3 regions of the Salipaludibacillus agaradhaerens genome follow, and region 3 is predicted to be linked to each of the others. Evidence: riboswitches for the same ligand, from Rfam matches in the RefSeq annotation. Region 3 holds a riboswitch; each other region holds the start of a gene.
The links. Region 3 has a riboswitch for thiamine pyrophosphate ahead of thiD (bifunctional hydroxymethylpyrimidine kinase/phosphomethylpyrimidine kinase). Riboswitches for the same ligand answer to the same signal wherever they lie in the genome.

Region 1: it holds a riboswitch for thiamine pyrophosphate, as region 3 does, so the genes downstream of both, BK581_RS05250 (thiazole synthase) here and thiD (bifunctional hydroxymethylpyrimidine kinase/phosphomethylpyrimidine kinase) in region 3, are expected to answer to the same signal.
Region 2: it holds a riboswitch for thiamine pyrophosphate, as region 3 does, so the genes downstream of both, thiM (hydroxyethylthiazole kinase) here and thiD (bifunctional hydroxymethylpyrimidine kinase/phosphomethylpyrimidine kinase) in region 3, are expected to answer to the same signal.

The regions. Positions count from the first base shown of each region.
Region 1 covers NZ_KV917378.1:1,090,073-1,095,913, reverse strand. The annotation lists gene greA (transcription elongation factor GreA) at 1-73, shown strand, start outside; gene BK581_RS05285 (YrrS family protein) at 388-1,038, shown strand; gene BK581_RS05280 (DUF2536 family protein) at 1,078-1,287, opposite strand; gene mtnN (5'-methylthioadenosine/S-adenosylhomocysteine nucleosidase) at 1,493-2,197, shown strand; gene BK581_RS05270 (YrhC family protein) at 2,303-2,536, shown strand; gene BK581_RS05265 (NUDIX hydrolase) at 2,679-3,308, opposite strand; gene BK581_RS05255 (HPr family phosphocarrier protein) at 3,759-4,001, shown strand; TPP riboswitch at 4,036-4,141, shown strand; gene BK581_RS05250 (thiazole synthase) at 4,226-4,999, shown strand; gene thiH (2-iminoacetate synthase ThiH) at 5,248-5,841, shown strand, end outside.
Region 2 covers NZ_KV917378.1:1,616,688-1,622,528, reverse strand. The annotation lists gene thiE (thiamine phosphate synthase) at 1-428, opposite strand, end outside; gene thiD (bifunctional hydroxymethylpyrimidine kinase/phosphomethylpyrimidine kinase) at 425-1,255, opposite strand; gene thiM (hydroxyethylthiazole kinase) at 1,268-2,065, opposite strand; TPP riboswitch at 2,145-2,248, opposite strand; gene BK581_RS07785 (nitric oxide synthase oxygenase) at 2,338-3,435, shown strand; gene recQ (DNA helicase RecQ) at 3,513-5,648, opposite strand.
Region 3 covers NZ_KV917378.1:1,479,403-1,485,243, forward strand. The annotation lists gene BK581_RS07190 (class I SAM-dependent methyltransferase) at 1-236, opposite strand, end outside; gene BK581_RS07195 (thymidylate synthase) at 249-1,226, opposite strand; gene BK581_RS07200 (TIR domain-containing protein) at 1,207-1,680, opposite strand; gene thiD (bifunctional hydroxymethylpyrimidine kinase/phosphomethylpyrimidine kinase) at 1,764-2,585, opposite strand; TPP riboswitch at 2,676-2,774, opposite strand; gene BK581_RS07210 (NUDIX domain-containing protein) at 3,217-3,657, shown strand; gene BK581_RS07215 (GNAT family N-acetyltransferase) at 4,011-4,472, shown strand; gene BK581_RS07220 (hypothetical protein) at 4,581-4,784, opposite strand; gene BK581_RS07225 (hypothetical protein) at 5,066-5,841, opposite strand, start outside.

The sequences.
Region 1 (5,841 bases), 390 kb from region 3:
AGGGACAGGAGATCAAGTGATTGTCTCAACACCTGGTGGAGATATGAAAGTTGAAATCACAGAAGTACAATAAAAAGAACGGTCACCCAGTCGATGATTTACCGGGTGACCGTTCTTTTTTAGGCATGTTTTACTATAATTGTCATACATTATTATAAAAATGGCTAGAGAAGCAGTGAAAAGGCTTGTTCTTACATTTATCCACACTCATTATACAACTTAGTGTGATAATAATTTACAGCATTTTTCAAATAAATGATTGAGAGTGCGTTAAAACCCAAATAAAACCTCAAATACGGTCAAATATTCCTGTATGAACTCGAAATTATTTATAAAATAGCATATAATAATAGTAGAATGGGTACGAAAAAGGAGGAAGCTCATCTAATGAGTTATAATGATTATACGCCTATGCGCTCAGATAATAGAAAGAAAAGGAAACTAAACGTTATTTTGAATGTGTCCATAGGCCTTGTTGCCTTGTTAATTATTGTCGTCGGAGGGACTTTGTTTTTCAGCGGTGGCTCGGAAGAAGCGGTGCCGGCTGATACAGAACAACAAAATGATGACAATATGAATGTGGATGGAAATGATACAGAAAACGACGGTGGAGATATATCTATTAATACTAACGACAGTAATGAGGTAGAGGAACCAAACGAAGACAATTCAGATGCTGAAGATAACAGTAATAATGACTTTGATAATGACAATGAGGCTAATGACAATAGTGAGGATGGCGAATGGGGACCAATTGGAACGGTTCAGGAAGAGCCTTTCACAGCTGTTTATGAAAAAAGCCATGTGAACTGGGATGAAATGACGCGTGCTTTACAATATGCCACAGGGCTAAGTGAAAATGACATGACGGTGTGGTATATTGGGAATGGTGGAGATCACCAAACAGCTGTTGGGACTGTCAGTACGTCAGAGAATAGGCATAGTCCGTATGAAGTGACGCTCTCGTGGGTTGAAAATGAAGGTTGGATGCCTGTCTCTGTTGAAAAGAAAAATTCAAATCCATACATTAATAATTAAGAAAAGATCAAGGAGGTGTCTCCTTGATCTTTTCTTTACCTATTTTGAAGGCTGTTTAAAATGGATAACAGCTGTGTAAAATTTTTTTCCTGTGGGTGTAAAAGTCACGTTATGTGAAACGTGATGTACTTCAAGCATGAGAGCCTGATTCTCTTCAATTTTTTTAGTAATATACTTTTCTAACTCAATAAGCGAACCAGATTCAAAAAATTCCACTTTATCTTTTAGACTATCGGGTTGAAAAATCATGTTTATTCTCCATTCTGAAACTAATATATGTTTGATTATATAGTAGCAAATATGAACGATTTTAAAAAGAGAAGCTATATCGGTATTTTCCAATGTATAAAAAACTTTAAGTGAGAAAAATAAGGTGTGACGTAAAATGACTTGTTCAGTTGTAGAGCATCATATATGATATAAAGGGATGATAGTGAAAAGAAAGGATGTTAAAATGCGGATTGGAATTATAGGTGCCATGGAAGAAGAAGTAGAATTGTTAAAATCGAAAATGACAATAGTTGATGAAGCGGTTATTGCCGGTTGTGAGTTCTTTTTAGGCCGGCTAAATAACGTTGAAATTGTGTTGTCAAAATCTGGTATAGGTAAGGTGAACGCAGCAATAAGTACAACGTTAATGAATCAACTCTATTTTCCAGATATGATTATTAATACAGGGTCAGCTGGAGGTTTCCATCAAGGGATGGCTGTAGGTGATATCGTTATTTCGACTCAGGTTCGTTACAATGATGTAGATGCAACCGTCTTTGGTTATGAATTTGGACAAGTTCCGCGTATGCCCGCCTTTTATGAACCAGATGAAAAACTTATTGCTGTAGCAGAAGAGTGTGCTTCAGAAATAGGTGTACAATCAGCGAAAGGTCTTATATTATCAGGCGATTCTTTTATGAGTGATCATGATAGAGTAGAGGATATTCGTCAACGTTTTAACAATCCTTATTGCTCTGAAATGGAAGCTGGAGCAATTGCTCAAGTGTGTCACCAATTTCAAACCCCTTTTGTTATTATTAGATCTTTATCTGATATTGCAGGAAAAGATGCAAAAGTATCGTACGATCAGTTTCTCGTTAAAGCGTCAGTCCATTCAGCCAAAATGGTTATGCTAATGCTGGAAGAATTACGGTGTTCCCAGAAGTAAAGGCGTAAAATAATAGAGGGAAAAATTACAAGAGTAAGCGACTGTTTTGTCATGTTATACTTAATCTAGTTTAAAACAATCTTGAAGTTGATTGAGGTGAATAGCATGACAGACAGTCAAATAAAGCAATTGAAAGATAAAGTTGACGATTACCGTCGCTTTGCTTTTATATTAATTGCCCTTTCTGGTTTTTTGATGATCGGTACTGTTTTGCCCAAACAAGCAGTAATGTCACAAGGTTGGCTGTTAGCAGCTGTAGGTGGATTGTTAGTCTTATCGGTTTCCCTACATGGTGTAGCAGTTAAAACGCAACAGTTGCTCTTGAAGGAAGAGGACTAGCTTAATAAATAGATAGATCCTACCACGAGTTTATCCTTCATAAAGGATAGACTCGTTTTCATAGTTTTTAATCCATTGTACGAAATGCTTTTTTGAGTCAGTAAATAATTTAGTTGATTGCTACCGTTTAGGATATAGTTAGTTACGTATTAGCTTCTTTTATCTCGTCAAGTACATGTGTTAAAATTCTCGCAGTCAACCCCCAAATGATATGGCCATTATAGTTATAAAAGTGTTCTGTAACGTAACCTGTGCGCCATTTGTAATTTTCTCCTTCTGGAATAAGATGATAAGGAAAGCTGTTATCAGGCTTTAAACTTAATCTTATATAATGTTCTTCTCGTGGTAATACTAGTAATTCACTTACAGGTGCTATAATAATATCTTCCACCTCTTTTTTACTCACTTGGAAGGTTGCTTCTGAAGAGATAATACCTGAAAAAGGATAAACGATTAATTTAAAAGGTGTGACGATATAGTCAAGTTCCCCCATTATACTCACATTATTTTCTTCTATTCCTAATTCTTCGGTTAACTCTCTCACAGCGGTTTCCTTGAGAGAGGTATCACCCTCTTCTACTTTTCCCCCAGGAAAACAAATTTCCCCTGGCTGAGAAACATGTTGTGATCGAATTTGAAATACAAGATGTAGTTCATTGTCCCGTTCGATAAATGGTACTGTAATAGCAGCTGAAACAAAATTATTCATGTCTAATAACTTTGCTTTCTTTTGTCTAAAATGTTCTCTTAATGATTGAGGCATGAGTTCCATGTTGATAAGTCATCCTTTCATTCAATTTATCAGAGATAATCGTCCGTAAAACCCCCGCTTCAAAAATGAGAGGGGAGATAAATATATTTAGCGGTAGCTAACGGCCGCTAGAGTCCTGATTGACTCAACTACAAATTGGTGGGGAAAGAACCAATACACCCACTGATTAAAGGTTCGTTTTATGATAGGAGAGGAAAACTGCGTTATTATCGCTTATCAAGGAAAGTGTAAGAAATCTCATGAATGAAGGAGCGATGTTTATATTTGTCAGTCACTGGGTGGGAATAAAAGTTATAACAGAAAAATTCCTCATACATATGGACTTATTAATGTCATCATATCAAACTTTAGCTGAGAAAGGGTTAAATATTAGATACAATTGGAAAATTCCACTTGGCATCTGGGCAAATTTTGGATATAATGTGAGCAGAACAGAACGGAGGTGTAAGGATGAAGTTAACAGTTAAAAAGCCTATTTTTGCTGAGTCTGCAAGCTTTTTTGTCAACCAAGCCAGTCAAGTCTCCGGAAAGGTTATTATAAAAAAAGATCACTGGGTGATTGATGCAAAAAGTCTTTTAGGTGTTTTGGCATTGTCTCTCCAGCCGGGACAAGAAATTGATTTAGAGATGGACGAGTCAGAAAGTAGTCAATTTCTAAAAAGAATCACTGAAGAAGATCTTTTTGAACAGTAGAACTTATTTTTTTTTCCATACTTAAATGAATAGATTTACTAGCTAGGGGTGCCGTTCTACAGGACGGCTGAGAGGAATTTTTCCAACTCTTTGAACCTGAAATGGGTAATACCAGCGGAGGGAAGCTTAATAGACGTTAGTTTAAGAGTTTAATGTTTATTTAAGCGCACCTTTTTGCAAGGGCGCTTTTTTTAATGCAGTAAATTAAGGATGGTGATATAACGATGACGAATGAAGACACGCTAATTATTGGTGGAAAAAAACTTAAGAATCGTTTGTTTCTAGGCACGGGCAAGTATGGGGATCATCGTGTTATGGAGGAAGCGATTAAGCATGCAGCTACTCAAGTTGTAACTGTAGCAATGAGACGGGTGAATTTTGAAAACGAGGAAGAGGATATCGTTAGATTAATACCAGATAATATCATACTGATGCCTAATACGTCAGGTGCTCGAACTGCGGAAGAAGCAATAAGAATCGCAAGGCTTGCGAGAGCTTCTGGCTTAGGAAATTGGGTGAAGATTGAGGTCATTTCAGATCAGAAATATTTATTACCTGATAACCAGGAGACGTTAAAGGCGACAGATACTTTAGTAAAGGAGGGATTTGTGGTCCTACCCTATATGAGTCCTGATTTGATGGCAGGTAAGAGAATGATAGAAGCGGGAGCCGAAGTTGTTATGCCCTTAGGATCACCAATAGGGTCCAATAGAGGACTCCGTATGAAAGAGATGATCCAAATGATGATTGATGAATTGTCAGTACCAATTATTGTGGATGCAGGTATTGGAAAGCCATCAGAAGCTGCAGAGGCGATGGAAATGGGAGCTGATGCTGTTCTTGTTAATACGGCAATTGCTACAGCAGGTGATCCAGTTCAGATGGCGCGAGCATTTGATTTAGCAGTTAAAGCAGGGAGGATAAGCTATTTATCAGGTTTTGGCTCTACCTCTTTAAAAGCTCAAGCTTCGTCACCATTAACAGGGTTTTTAGATTAAAAAATTATCGCTCCCTGTAAAAATGAAGAGGCAAATATGAGATTAAGCTATATGAACGGCAGAATTGAAATCTTAACGTGAACAAGCCTAACGTGCTATATCGTCTCTGCACACACTCTAAAAAGGCATCCAGTAAAAGATGATGCCCCGAAGGATCAGCTGACTGTCTGAAGAGCTAATGGCGAAAAACATTTAGTGGTATGTATTGTGAAAATGGCTCTTAAAAAACAGGAGAGAGGAGACATATTGTGAGTTTTTATGACAAACTACAACACTTAAAAGGGTTGCCTATCGCTGATCATCTCGCATCAATATCTCCCAGTGAGATTGAGACGATTTTAACTAAATCAAGAATAGATGAACATGATTTTTTAAAACTTCTGTCTCCTGCGGCAGAAGCGTACTTAGAAGTTATGGCTCAGAAAGCACATCAGTTAACTGTTCAGCATTTTGGTAAAACGATGTTGCTTTTTCAACCATTATATTTGTCTGACTACTGTGTGAATATTTGTAAATATTGTAGTTTTAGTGTAGATAATTCTTTTCCTCGAAGACGTCTGACGATGGATGAAGTAAGAAAAGAAGCAGAGATCATTTCCGATAGAGGAATTCAACACATTATTTTATTATCTGGAGAGTCTAGAAATCATTCTTCAGTGGCGTATTTAATAGAAAGCATGTCAATTTTAAAAGACTATTTTGCGTCTATCTCAATTGAAATTCAACCGATGGACACGTTAGATTATCAGAAATTAGTGAAAGCAGGGATAGATGGTGTTACCGTTTATCAAGAAGTTTATGATGAGAAGGTTTACAGTGAGATTCATACTGCTGGACCAAAA
Region 2 (5,841 bases), 140 kb from region 3:
TCATACATAGGACCAGTCCCAATATAGGTTGCCCCGTCTTTTATGGCTTGTTTTGCATCGGCTAACGTGTTGGCAGATACACCAAGAATCTTGTCTCTCCCAATTTTCTCTCGAACGGAAGCGGCGCTTTCATCACCTTGTCCCACATGGATGCCATCTGCATTAAGCTTAATAGCCAATGCTACATCGTCATTAATAATAAAGGGGATGTGATGTTCTTGGCAAATCGCTTGTAATTCACAGGCTAATGCCAGTTTTTTGTCCCCAGTCAGACTGTTTGTACCTTTTTCGCGAAATTGAAACATTGTAATACCACCTGAAATCGCTTCTCGTAAAATTGTTGGAAGTGGACGATTCACATTCGTGCTACCGCAAATGAAATAAAGACGTAAGCGAGAATTGACGTCATCTTGTGTGTACACGCTCATTCAGTGATCACCTCCAATTCATGTAATGGTTCATTGTAGAAACGTGGGGCAGCGTGATTCGTCGGGCCAGGCCCTTTGCCAACAGCAAAACCATGTTTAATCGCTACATGGATAAATGTCTTCGCTTCTTTAACAGCGTCTATTAAAGGGAGACCTTTAGCTAAATGAGCTGTAATTGCGGCGGCATATGTACAGCCAGTCCCGTGGGTATGACGGGTGTTGAGTCGTGGAACTGATAAGTAAACATAAGTCGTTCCATCATACAAGAGGTCAACAATTTTAGTTTCATCAAGATGATGACCGCCTTTAATTAATACGGCACGAGCTCCCATCTCGTACATCATTCTGGCTGCTTCTTTTCGTTGTTCCAAAGTGGTTAAGGAGCGACCAGTAATTTCTGAAGCTTCAGGAATGTTTGGCGTAATAATTGTTGCTAACGGAAATAGTTGTGTTTTAAGTGCCTCAATGGCATCGTCTTGGAGAAGTTTCGCTCCTGATGTAGATACCATGACAGGATCAATAACTAAATTTGTCCAATTATAATTAGCGGCTTTTTCAGCAACGATTTTAATCGTCGGTTCGTCAAATAACATGCCGGTTTTAACCGCATCAGCACCAATATCATCCGCCACAGCTGTAATCTGTTGCGAGATACCTTCGGGTGGGACAGGATACACCCCGCTGACACCTTGACTGTTTTGTGCGGTAATGGCAGTAATCGCACTCATACCAAACACGTCAAGTTCCTGAAAGGTTTTAAGGTCCGCTTGAATACCCGCTCCGCCTCCGCTATCAGAGCCGGCAATCGTAAGAGCTTTAGGTAACATTATGTTGTCCTCCTAAGAATGAATCGAGATGAGTTGCTCAATATCTTCTGGTTTTAAGTCATAAAGGGCGTCGAGAAAGTGCATTTGAAAATGGCCAGGCCCCATATTGTCACGACGTGTTGCAGCATGTTCAGCGGCTACCCCATAAAAGCCAATGGCAGCGGCGGCAGCTTCGACGACATTATCATGGACAGCGATAAAAGCACCTGTGACAGCACTTAATAAACAACCAGCTCCCGTAATTTTGGATTGAAGAGCATGACCATTTTCAACGGTGTACGTTATGTGACCATCGGTAATGACATCTGTTTTTCCGGTAAGTGCCGTCACGGTTTTCCATTTTAATGCAACATTTTTTGCAATCTCAGCCGCATCAGTTACTTCAGCAGTAGAATCGACGCCTTTCATTTTGACATTCTCGTCTGAAAGGTTAGCAATTTCGCTAGCATTACCCCGTATAAGCGTAATATCAAGCTCGTTTAATAATCGTTGGACCGTTTCTGTTCGATAAGGTGTCGCCCCAGCACCTACTGGATCAAGGATAATAGGAACGCCCGCTTTATTTGCTGCTTTACCAGCAAGTAGCATGGCATTAACAACCGGTTTAGTTAACGTGCCAATATTAATGACTAACGCTTGTGACACACTGGCCATATCGGCTACTTCTTCTTCAGCATATGCCATAACAGGACTGGCACCGAGGGCATAAAGGCCATTTGCTGTGAAATTTGTTACCACCACATTTGTAATGTTGTGGATAAGCGGAGATTTTTCTTGAATAATGTTTCGTAATTCATTAACAGGTAACATCTTCTAACCCCTTTCCTTATTTTACATCTTTTAGAAGTAAAATGAAACATAAAAAACCGTTCGCGCAGAACGAAAGGTGAAAAGAGTCGTTCCACTTTCCTACGCTGGCATGCTGTTCCAGATCAGGTTCAAAGGGATTAAGCAATCGCTTATCTCAGCCCGAAGGCACCCCTAGTGGTTAAACTATTGTTTTTTCTATCATCTCTATACTATCATAATAATAATTAGAGGAACAAAAAAATTGAGAAAGTATAACAAAAGTGAGGGCAATCATGACAAATTTATTCAAAAAAGCGGAAGCGTTTGTTCGGACATGCTATCAAGAGTTAGGAATGGAGGACAAAATAGAAGAGCGTCTTATGACGATAAAACAAGACATTCAAGAGACGAATTTTTATGAACATACGTTTACAGAGCTAGAGCATGGGGCTAAAATGGCGTGGCGAAACGCTAATAAGTGTATCGGTCGTCTGTTTTGGCATACACTTACTGTACGTGATGCCCGTTTGTGTACTGACGAAGAAGCGGTTTTTAACGAATTAACGACACATCTACACTTAGCAACTAACGGTGGTAAAATCAAACCAATGATGACCTTTTTTGCACCAAGAAAACACGGTGAAGAGCCTGTGAGAATACTCAACCATCAGCTTGTTCGTTATGCAGGTTATGAGGCCGGACCACATATAATAGGTGATCCAGCGTCGCAGTCATTCACAGCTTTATGCGAATCACTAGGATGGCGTGGAGAGGGATCAGCTTTTGATGTTCTGCCACTGGTGATTAAATTGGGTGATGGCAGTGTGAGATGGCGTGATTTGTCTGAGGACGAGGTACTTCGAGTGCCGATTAGTCACCCGGATACAGATAAATTAAATGACTTACAGTTAGAATGGTACGCCGTGCCAGCTATTACTGACATGATGGTTGAAATTGGTGGGATCGAATATCCAACAGTGCCATTCAACGGCTGGTATATGGGGACTGAAATCGGCGCGAGGAACTTTGCTGATGAACAAAGATATAATTTATTACCTATCGTGGCTGAGAAATTAGAGTTTGATATGACAAAGGCTTCATCGTTATGGAAAGACAAAGCATTAGTAGAGTTAAATCGTGCCGTGCTGCATTCCTTTCAAAAAAAAGGTGTCAGTATCGTCGATCATCACACGGCTGCTGAGCAGTTCAAGCAATTTGAAAAGCGTGAGAAAGCGAGCGGTAGACCCCTTACAGGAACATGGAGCTGGCTCATACCACCTCTATCTCCAGCTACGACCCATATTTTTCATCAAGACTACAAAGACGAGCTTGTATCACCTAATTTTCACTATCAAGAGCCGCTTTTTCAGGAAGATGGCTGTCTAAAATAGCTGTTTATACAAAAATCCAATCGGCATTAACTTAGTCGCCGATTGGATTTGATAATGACATAATCTATGCTTCTATCTTAAGAGTGGATGAGATACTCTTGAATATATACTTTTAATGTAAAATAATCGATTTCTTCTGGAAGAGCTTCTTTTAGAGGCTTTAGGCCATCTTCAAGGCCGATGCGATCTACAGCCTCTTCGATCAATTGGAGATGTTCCGTTTCTACGAGAGAAGAAAAATCTACATCGTAGCCTTCTTCAGCAGCTTGTAAAAGGTGACTTTTTGCAGTTGTTTCTTTTATATGACGTAATTCGGCAATCTCCTCAACTGTATGACCGTTTTTAAAAAGGCTGATTGTTTTTTCAAAACTCGGTGTCTTATCTTTAATCGTACCAACCCCGTCCCCACTTCCACTAAAAGTGTTTTCTTTTTCGTCAGGGTGGGCTGCCACATAGTCTTGAATAGCTTGAAGAAAAGGCTCACCGTAACTGTCTACTTTCATCTTCCCAACGCCTTTAACGTCAAGCAGTTGGGCTGCAGTTTCAGGGAGCTGAGCGCACATATCGTTGAGCGTTTTATCGGAGAAAATCATATACGGTGCAACATTGTGCTCTTTTGCCAGTGCAAGCCGCAGTTCGCGCAATGTATGGAAGAGCGGATGTGTTTTCGTATCCACTGACACAGGCTGCCGTATTTCTTTTTTAGTCACAGGTGTTTCTCCTTTTAACACTGGAACGGCATGCTCAGTCAATTGAAGAACAGGATAAGCGCCACCACTCATTTTTAAAAACTGAGACGCTGTTAAATAATCAATGAATTGGCTCACATCTTTTTGTGTCCGGTCCTTCATGAGCCCGTATGTTGATAATGTGTGTAGCGAGAAGTCTTTTACTTTTTTGTTAGCTGATCCTACGAGAACTTGGGCAACCATCGTTTTACCAAATCGTTCATTCATACGCTTGATGCAAGAAAACACCATTTGAGCCTCTCGCGTTACATCGACGGTTTCACGGTTATCCACACATTCGGAGCATTGACCACAAGGAGCGGCATCGCTATCACCAAAATAATGAAGGATATATGATTGTAAACAATTTTCCGTGTGGCAATAATTAACCATTGCTTGTAGCTTTCCGTATTCCTGTTCCTTCCGTTCGTCTTCCATTAAAGATTGATCAATGAGAAATTGTTGAATACGAATATCCTGCGGACTGAACAAAAGGAGACACTCACTTGGTTCCCCATCTCGACCAGCGCGTCCTGCCTCTTGATAGTAGCTTTCAATGTTCCTTGGCATTTGTGCGTGTATGACGAAACGAACATTGGATTTGTTAATTCCCATTCCAAAGGCATTCGTCGCAACCATCACCCGGGTGTTGTCATAAACGAATGCTTCTTGCATGTGCTGGCGTTCTTCGGCAGACATCCCACCGTGATATTTTCCGACAGCAACACCTGCGCGGCTGAGCTGTTGATGAAGCTTGTCAACTTCTTTACGGGTGGCAGCGTAAATAATACCTGCACTCGTTTTGTTTTGTTGGATATAGTCTTTAATATAGCTATCTTTGTCTATGCCTTTAATGACATGGAAGGATAAATTTTCTCTAGCAAATCCGGTCTGGACGACATGATGATCAGCCACATGAAGTGAAGTTGAAATGTCCTTTGTGACTTCAGGCGTAGCGGTTGCTGTCAATGCGAGTACAGTTGGTGTACCGTTTAATTGATGAATTAGTTCAGGGATTTTTAGATAGCTCGGTCTAAAATCATGACCCCATTGTGATAAGCAGTGGGCTTCATCAATCGCTAATAAGGAGACAGGTAATGTGCGCAGCATAGCTAAAAATTGGCCTGACTCTAATCGTTCAGGGGCGATATACACAAGCTTGTATTTCCCTTGGCGTATCCCGTTAATTCGCTCGTTAACGTCTTCGTATTGCAAAGAACTATTAATATAGGTCGCTTCAATTCCGACCTCCTGGAGCTCGTCTACCTGATCTTTCATTAGTGAGATGAGGGGTGAAATGACGAGTGTGACTCCTTTAAACAGAAGTGAAGGTATTTGATAACAGATTGATTTTCCGCCTCCGGTAGGCATGACTCCCATCGTGTTGTTGCCGGCAAAAATATTTTCAAGTATGTGTTTTTGGCCCGATCTAAAATGATCGTAGCCGAAATGTTCTTTTAAACGCTGTTGTGCTTCTAGCAGCATTGTCATTCCTCCAAAACAAGTCATTTTCCTGACATTATGAGTAAGACAAATAGGTGATTAAATACTATTTGCCATTAAATGATTGTCTATTAAAGTGATCATGTCTTTTAATAGTGTACATGAAATTATCGGGTTTTTATACTTTGAAAATACGATCCCATATGTTAGAAAAAAAAGTGATTCATTTGATAAG
Region 3 (5,841 bases):
GCAATGTCTACCATACCTTTAGACTCATCTACAGCTACGATTTGGTAATTTTCGTTAAGTCCAGCTAATCGTTCAGCTACTTTCCCTGGCCCACATCCATAATCAAGTATATGATGGGCTTGGCTGCTTTCTTTTATTTCGTCGAATAATACTTGAAACCCTAATATATCTTCAAGCATGTCATTATAGTCATTAAATTTTTCCGTGACATCTGATGATTTCCATGACGTCCCCATGATCTCATCCTCCTATAAAAGACTTGCCCATTTATTTTTAACAAAATATTGATAGATCGGTAACAGAGTATGGTACAACTGTGCGTCTATTTTTTTTGAATAATAGATGCTTTGATAGATAGCAAACAACGTGATGAGCTGTTTCCAATACTCGTCAATCTCTATAGCATCAATCTGTTCCTTTGATAATGCCAGTTCCCTGTTTCTTAATAATGCTTCATATTCAATAACTGTCCTCAAATCCTCCCAATTATTTTTGTGTGGCATAGACGGAAATGAATAATTCAACTGACAAGTATTCGTTTCATCTGATAACACACTCTCAACCTTTGGATTGTCGGGCTCATATATATGCATCGTCGCCACATTGTGATAGTATTTACCAGTGTTTAAACCTAATTGCGTCGCCATCATTTCTTGAATAAATGTAAACGAGAATATATCGCTTACAATACCTCGAAACGCATCATTCGCTCTCATAAAAGTACATAAATGCAAGTCATTCTCTCTTTGAAAAAATTGTAAGCCTATCGTACATGACACATCAATATTGCGTAAAAAAATATCTTCATTTGCATCAAATATTTGAATAAACCCACGTTTCGTATCTTTATCCTCTATTAATACGTTAATTAACCTTTCCCATTGATTGATCTTGTTCTCTCCAAATGAAAACAGTTTCGGACCGTAAGCAGTCCCAGTCAATATCTCACCATCAGCAGAATACTTTGCGATATTGCTAGCGTAATAACTAATAAAATCCAACTTATTGCTTCCTGATAAATACCAAAGAGCCTCAGCAAAATTGAAGATTATATTTTCTTGGCGAGATGGTTTATAACATACTCGTTCAATGGGATTCTTAATTTCAAATGAACAATTTAATCGTTCTTTACTTTTAAATCCTCTCGGATTATTCTCATACTCAGGAGAATAATAGACTTGATCCATGGTGTGAAGGTAAGCCTCTTCAAAGTGACTGAACTTCATTATTTTCTATCTCCTTTATAAGCGCATCTAATCTGTCCATATAAGAATCTTCTTCACTATAGACGATATAATTAACGTCTGAGACAGTGTGCAATCCCCTTACTAAGTATGCGTAATTCTCCAGATCTTCAAACAATAACAGGATCATTTTTTTATTAAATGCCGATGCCCATCCGATCTCAATATGGGTCCCTGGAGAGGCTGGAAGTCCTGGAAAAGCGATAAAAATGTCACAACTTTCTATTTCATCATAGTCGATTTTTGTACACTGTTCTGGCGTCATAAACTCCTTTCCCCATAATTCTCGTTTATGGGCATTATGAACCTCATATCCTAAATCCTCCAAATAATTTATTAAATCTATAAGTCGCTTTTTCATGTTAGTTTCAAGTATGGATGTCTCTTTATCTACTAAGCTTTTAAACGGAGCTGCTAAAAATATTTTTTTTCCCATATAACATGTCTCCTTACTACTGAATTTTTGATTCATAAGCTACTAGAAGCCATTCAAAGGGTTAAGTTGATGATTAGTTCGCATTATTTTAAGCTTTCATTTTTAGTCGCTTTAAGGCCATTTTTATATAAATCGTAAAAATGATGTGTTGGACCATTTCCTTTTCCAATAGCAAGTGAGTTGGCAATAGCTGTCGTCACATACTCTTTTGCTAGTTCTACCGCCTGATTTACTGGCATTCCCAGCGCCAGATTAGAGGCGATTGCAGAAGAAAAAGTGCAACCCGTTCCATGGGTGTTTTTCGTTTCAATTCTACGTGTTTTAAAGTGATAGCATGATTCGCCGTCAAACAACACATCCAAAGCATCTCCCATAGCATGACCACCTTTGACAAGAACATTTTTACACCCCATGTGGTGAATTTTTCTGGCAACAGTCTCCATATCAGCCGTATTCGTCACTTTTTCATTAGCTATTTTTTCTGCTTCAGGGATATTTGGCGTTAATATATCTGCATGGGGAATAACGACGTCAATCAACGTCTCTACCGCATTAGGATCCATTAATGGTGCGCCATTCTTTGCATACATAACAGGATCTATAACAACATTACGCGGTGAATATTCTATCAGTTTTTTGGCAACAGCTTTCATGCACTGCGGTGTCGATAACATCCCTATTTTGACAGCATCTGTCCCAATATCTTCAAAGACAGCATCAATTTGCTTCTCAATCATATCAGGCGTTACATCCTGTATATCAATGACCCGGCTCGTATTCTCAGCAACGACTGATACGATAGCACTCATCCCAAAAACTCCATGAGCTGAAAATGTTTTTAAATCTGCTTGAATTCCTGCGCCACCACTGCAATCGGAGCCAGCGATACTAAGCACTGTTTTCATATTAAAAGCCTCCTCAAATATTTTAAATAGATGCAAACAAATATTAAAAAACGCTTCCTAATAGTCATAGTAGAAAGCGCTGCAATACATACGGTTTATGTAATTGCTCCCTACGTCAGTATTAACTGTAATCAGGTTCAAAGGGTCAGGTTTTACCTTCTCAACTATATCGTTCCCCCGCAACATTAACTTTTTAATTATGTATAATAATCTGTCAATCTATATCTATTATCCTCCTATGCTCTCAGTAATGAACTTGACTCCATACTAATTTATCACCCATTTTTATACTAATTTTCTCTGTTTCTTACATTATACTACTTATACTAAAAAAAGTAAAAAATGTTTTCAAATCAATCATTTAAGTTTTTTTCCTTGAAATCCCTTTATTTTTTTCCTTTTAGAGTATAAAATAGTAAACAGTTAACAATGTCATAACTATTATTGAAGAACTGGAAAACTGTAGATAGGGTTCCGCTAGTAAATAGGTCTGTGACCGAGGTCTACATCTTTTACGTATGTAAAAGGCACCTATTGACATAAAAGGTCCGAGGGGAAAGGTTCAGTGTATTTAGTATGCGCTGTAAACCTTTCTTCTCGTTTTTTATATTTAAAAGGAGGCGTTAAGTTTATGCATCACATCGATGAATTAAGAGCTGGTGTTGCTGTTATTATTTTAAATGAAGAGAACCACGTCCTTTTGCAGAAGCGGGCTGACGTGGGGTTGTGGGGCATTCCATCTGGACATATAGAAATAGGAGAAACTGTGACAGAGGCCGCTGTCAGAGAAGTGAAAGAAGAAACTAACTTAGACGTAACAATTAAGAAGCTTATCGGTGTATATTCAGATCCGGCATCACAAGTTTTCAACTACCCTAACGGGAAATCTGTTCATTTTATTACAACTTGTTTTCTTGCAGAAATAATTGGGGGAGAACTACAATGCCATTCTGATGAATCACTTGCCGTACAATTCTATGATCCTAACAAGCTTCCACAAAACTTACTTACGATGCATCCCCGTTGGTTAAAGGATGCTCTTGCAAATTGTGATACAGCTTTTATCAGATAATAAACATCATCTATAACTGAATGAATCTCATCATTGAAAATAAAATAGAAAGTTCAAATAATGAATGTGACTTCACTTCAGACTGCGCTTCCTCCTCAGGAGGGCGCCGCCTTACGTTTCAGTGACTTTTTATCATCCGCATATAATGAAATCTATTTCATATTAGACGTGTTATACTTTAAAAACCTCATTATGAAATCGCTGTAAAAAATAACTGTCAGCATTACTACATTGTGGACTAAACCTTATATTAAGAAACTATGATTAAAAACAAGCAACTATTTACAAAAGAAGTTATATTCTTTTATTTCTACTCAATTATTAAAGAAACACACTATGGAGGAGGCTTTGCAATGACTAAAAGCATAACGTTTCGAACTGCCAAAGAACAGGATTTGCCTAGAATTGTGGCCATGCTTTCAGACGATGTATTAGGTAGGCAAAGAGAGCGAAACGAGCACCCCCTTCCCGAAAGTTACCTTAAAGCATTTCATGCTATTACAACCGATCCAAATAATGAATTAATTATAGCTTGTATAAAAAATGACATTATCGGGGTTATGCAAATCACATTTACCCCATATATAACGCATCAAGGGGGATGGAGAGCCACTATTGAAGGGGTTAGAACTGACGCATCAACTCGAAATAAAGGTGTAGGGACAGAACTTATTCACTGGGCTATAAAGCGCGCAGAAGAAAGGAAATGCCATTTAGTTCAATTGACAACGGATAAACAACGTCCCGATGCTCTGCGCTTTTATGAGAAGCTAGGTTTTAAAGCTACGCACGAAGGTTTAAAACTGAAGCTCTAATATGTAGTTGATTAAACATACTAACTTATAATGTCAACTCTACACCTAACAAACAAGAGGTATAATGGTTTACAATACCATACTCTCAGTTAATTCACATAAAAATCGTCAACGCATAAAAAAGAAATAAAGAATAGTAAATACGAGCGCTGGTACGAACGTGACCACATATATACTTGATAAGATAATCATACGATTTTTAGTATGTTTTCGATAGTTTTTGTCTTCTGGTTTCATGCCGATCATCAATGTTGCCACTAAAGCCCCTACACAAATAACAGCACTTATCAAAATGAGAGGAAAATGAGGCATTTCCCTACCTCCTTTTTTCATGTTATTAACTCTTTATACTTTAACATACTATCTCTTTTCTTTTCACCAACATGAGGTATCTAAAGACATTATCTTTTCAATGTCATCGGTATTCCAAAACAGCCCTGTTTCTATATTAAGCACGTACTTTATAGAAGTATTACTGTACGCGTATTTCACACGAAAAACGGTGTTCTCACATAAGTTTATACTTACGAAGAACACCGACATTCACAAAAGTACTGTCACTTTCTGCAACATATATTAATTTAATGAGACATTTATAAGAATAATATAGACAAAAGCATACCTGCTAATCCTAAAAGCGTTAAAATATACACAGGCAGTTTTGGCATGTTACCGTCATTCTCCATCGCTTTACCAAACATGTAAAAGACAAATGGATGAATCAAGAATGTCATGGAGAAGGTAAATGTAACTAAACCTGCTGCTTCTGAACCAAACATGCCTTCTTGAATAGCCGCAAACAAACCGAAGTGAGAAATAGCTGATGCTTTTGCCATCGCGCTAAATTCTAAGGACATAGAGCTAAAGCTTAATGCTATTAACCCACCGAATATAGCAATTAACTGCCAACCGAAACCAAATTGTAATAGTCCTTTTACCTCCTCACGGTCATTCATTCCATTACAGCGTTTTAAATTTTTAAGTCCAATCACTAGTAATATAGCTCCTACAATCATTAAAATAACAGACGGTACCATGAGAAGTGCACCACGATCTGAGCTCATCGCTAATATAGAAAACACAAATATGTGCATAGCAAAAGGGATATTTACGAGCATGGGTGCTCGATTTGCTGCTTTCTTGCCAAGATCCCCTGCCGTACATGCCCCAGTCAATCCTGTATGAGAGAGCGCGCCTGCCATTCCTGGAGCCAGATTCCTCACATTCGCAGTCCCTGCAACATACATAAGTAATGCAATACCACCAAACATCCAGAAAATTTGACCGAAGAAACCATACCCAAGAACAGCGTTAGCATTCTCCATCGCGAATGCTTCCATAATTCGCGAGCCACCAACCATAAAATTCC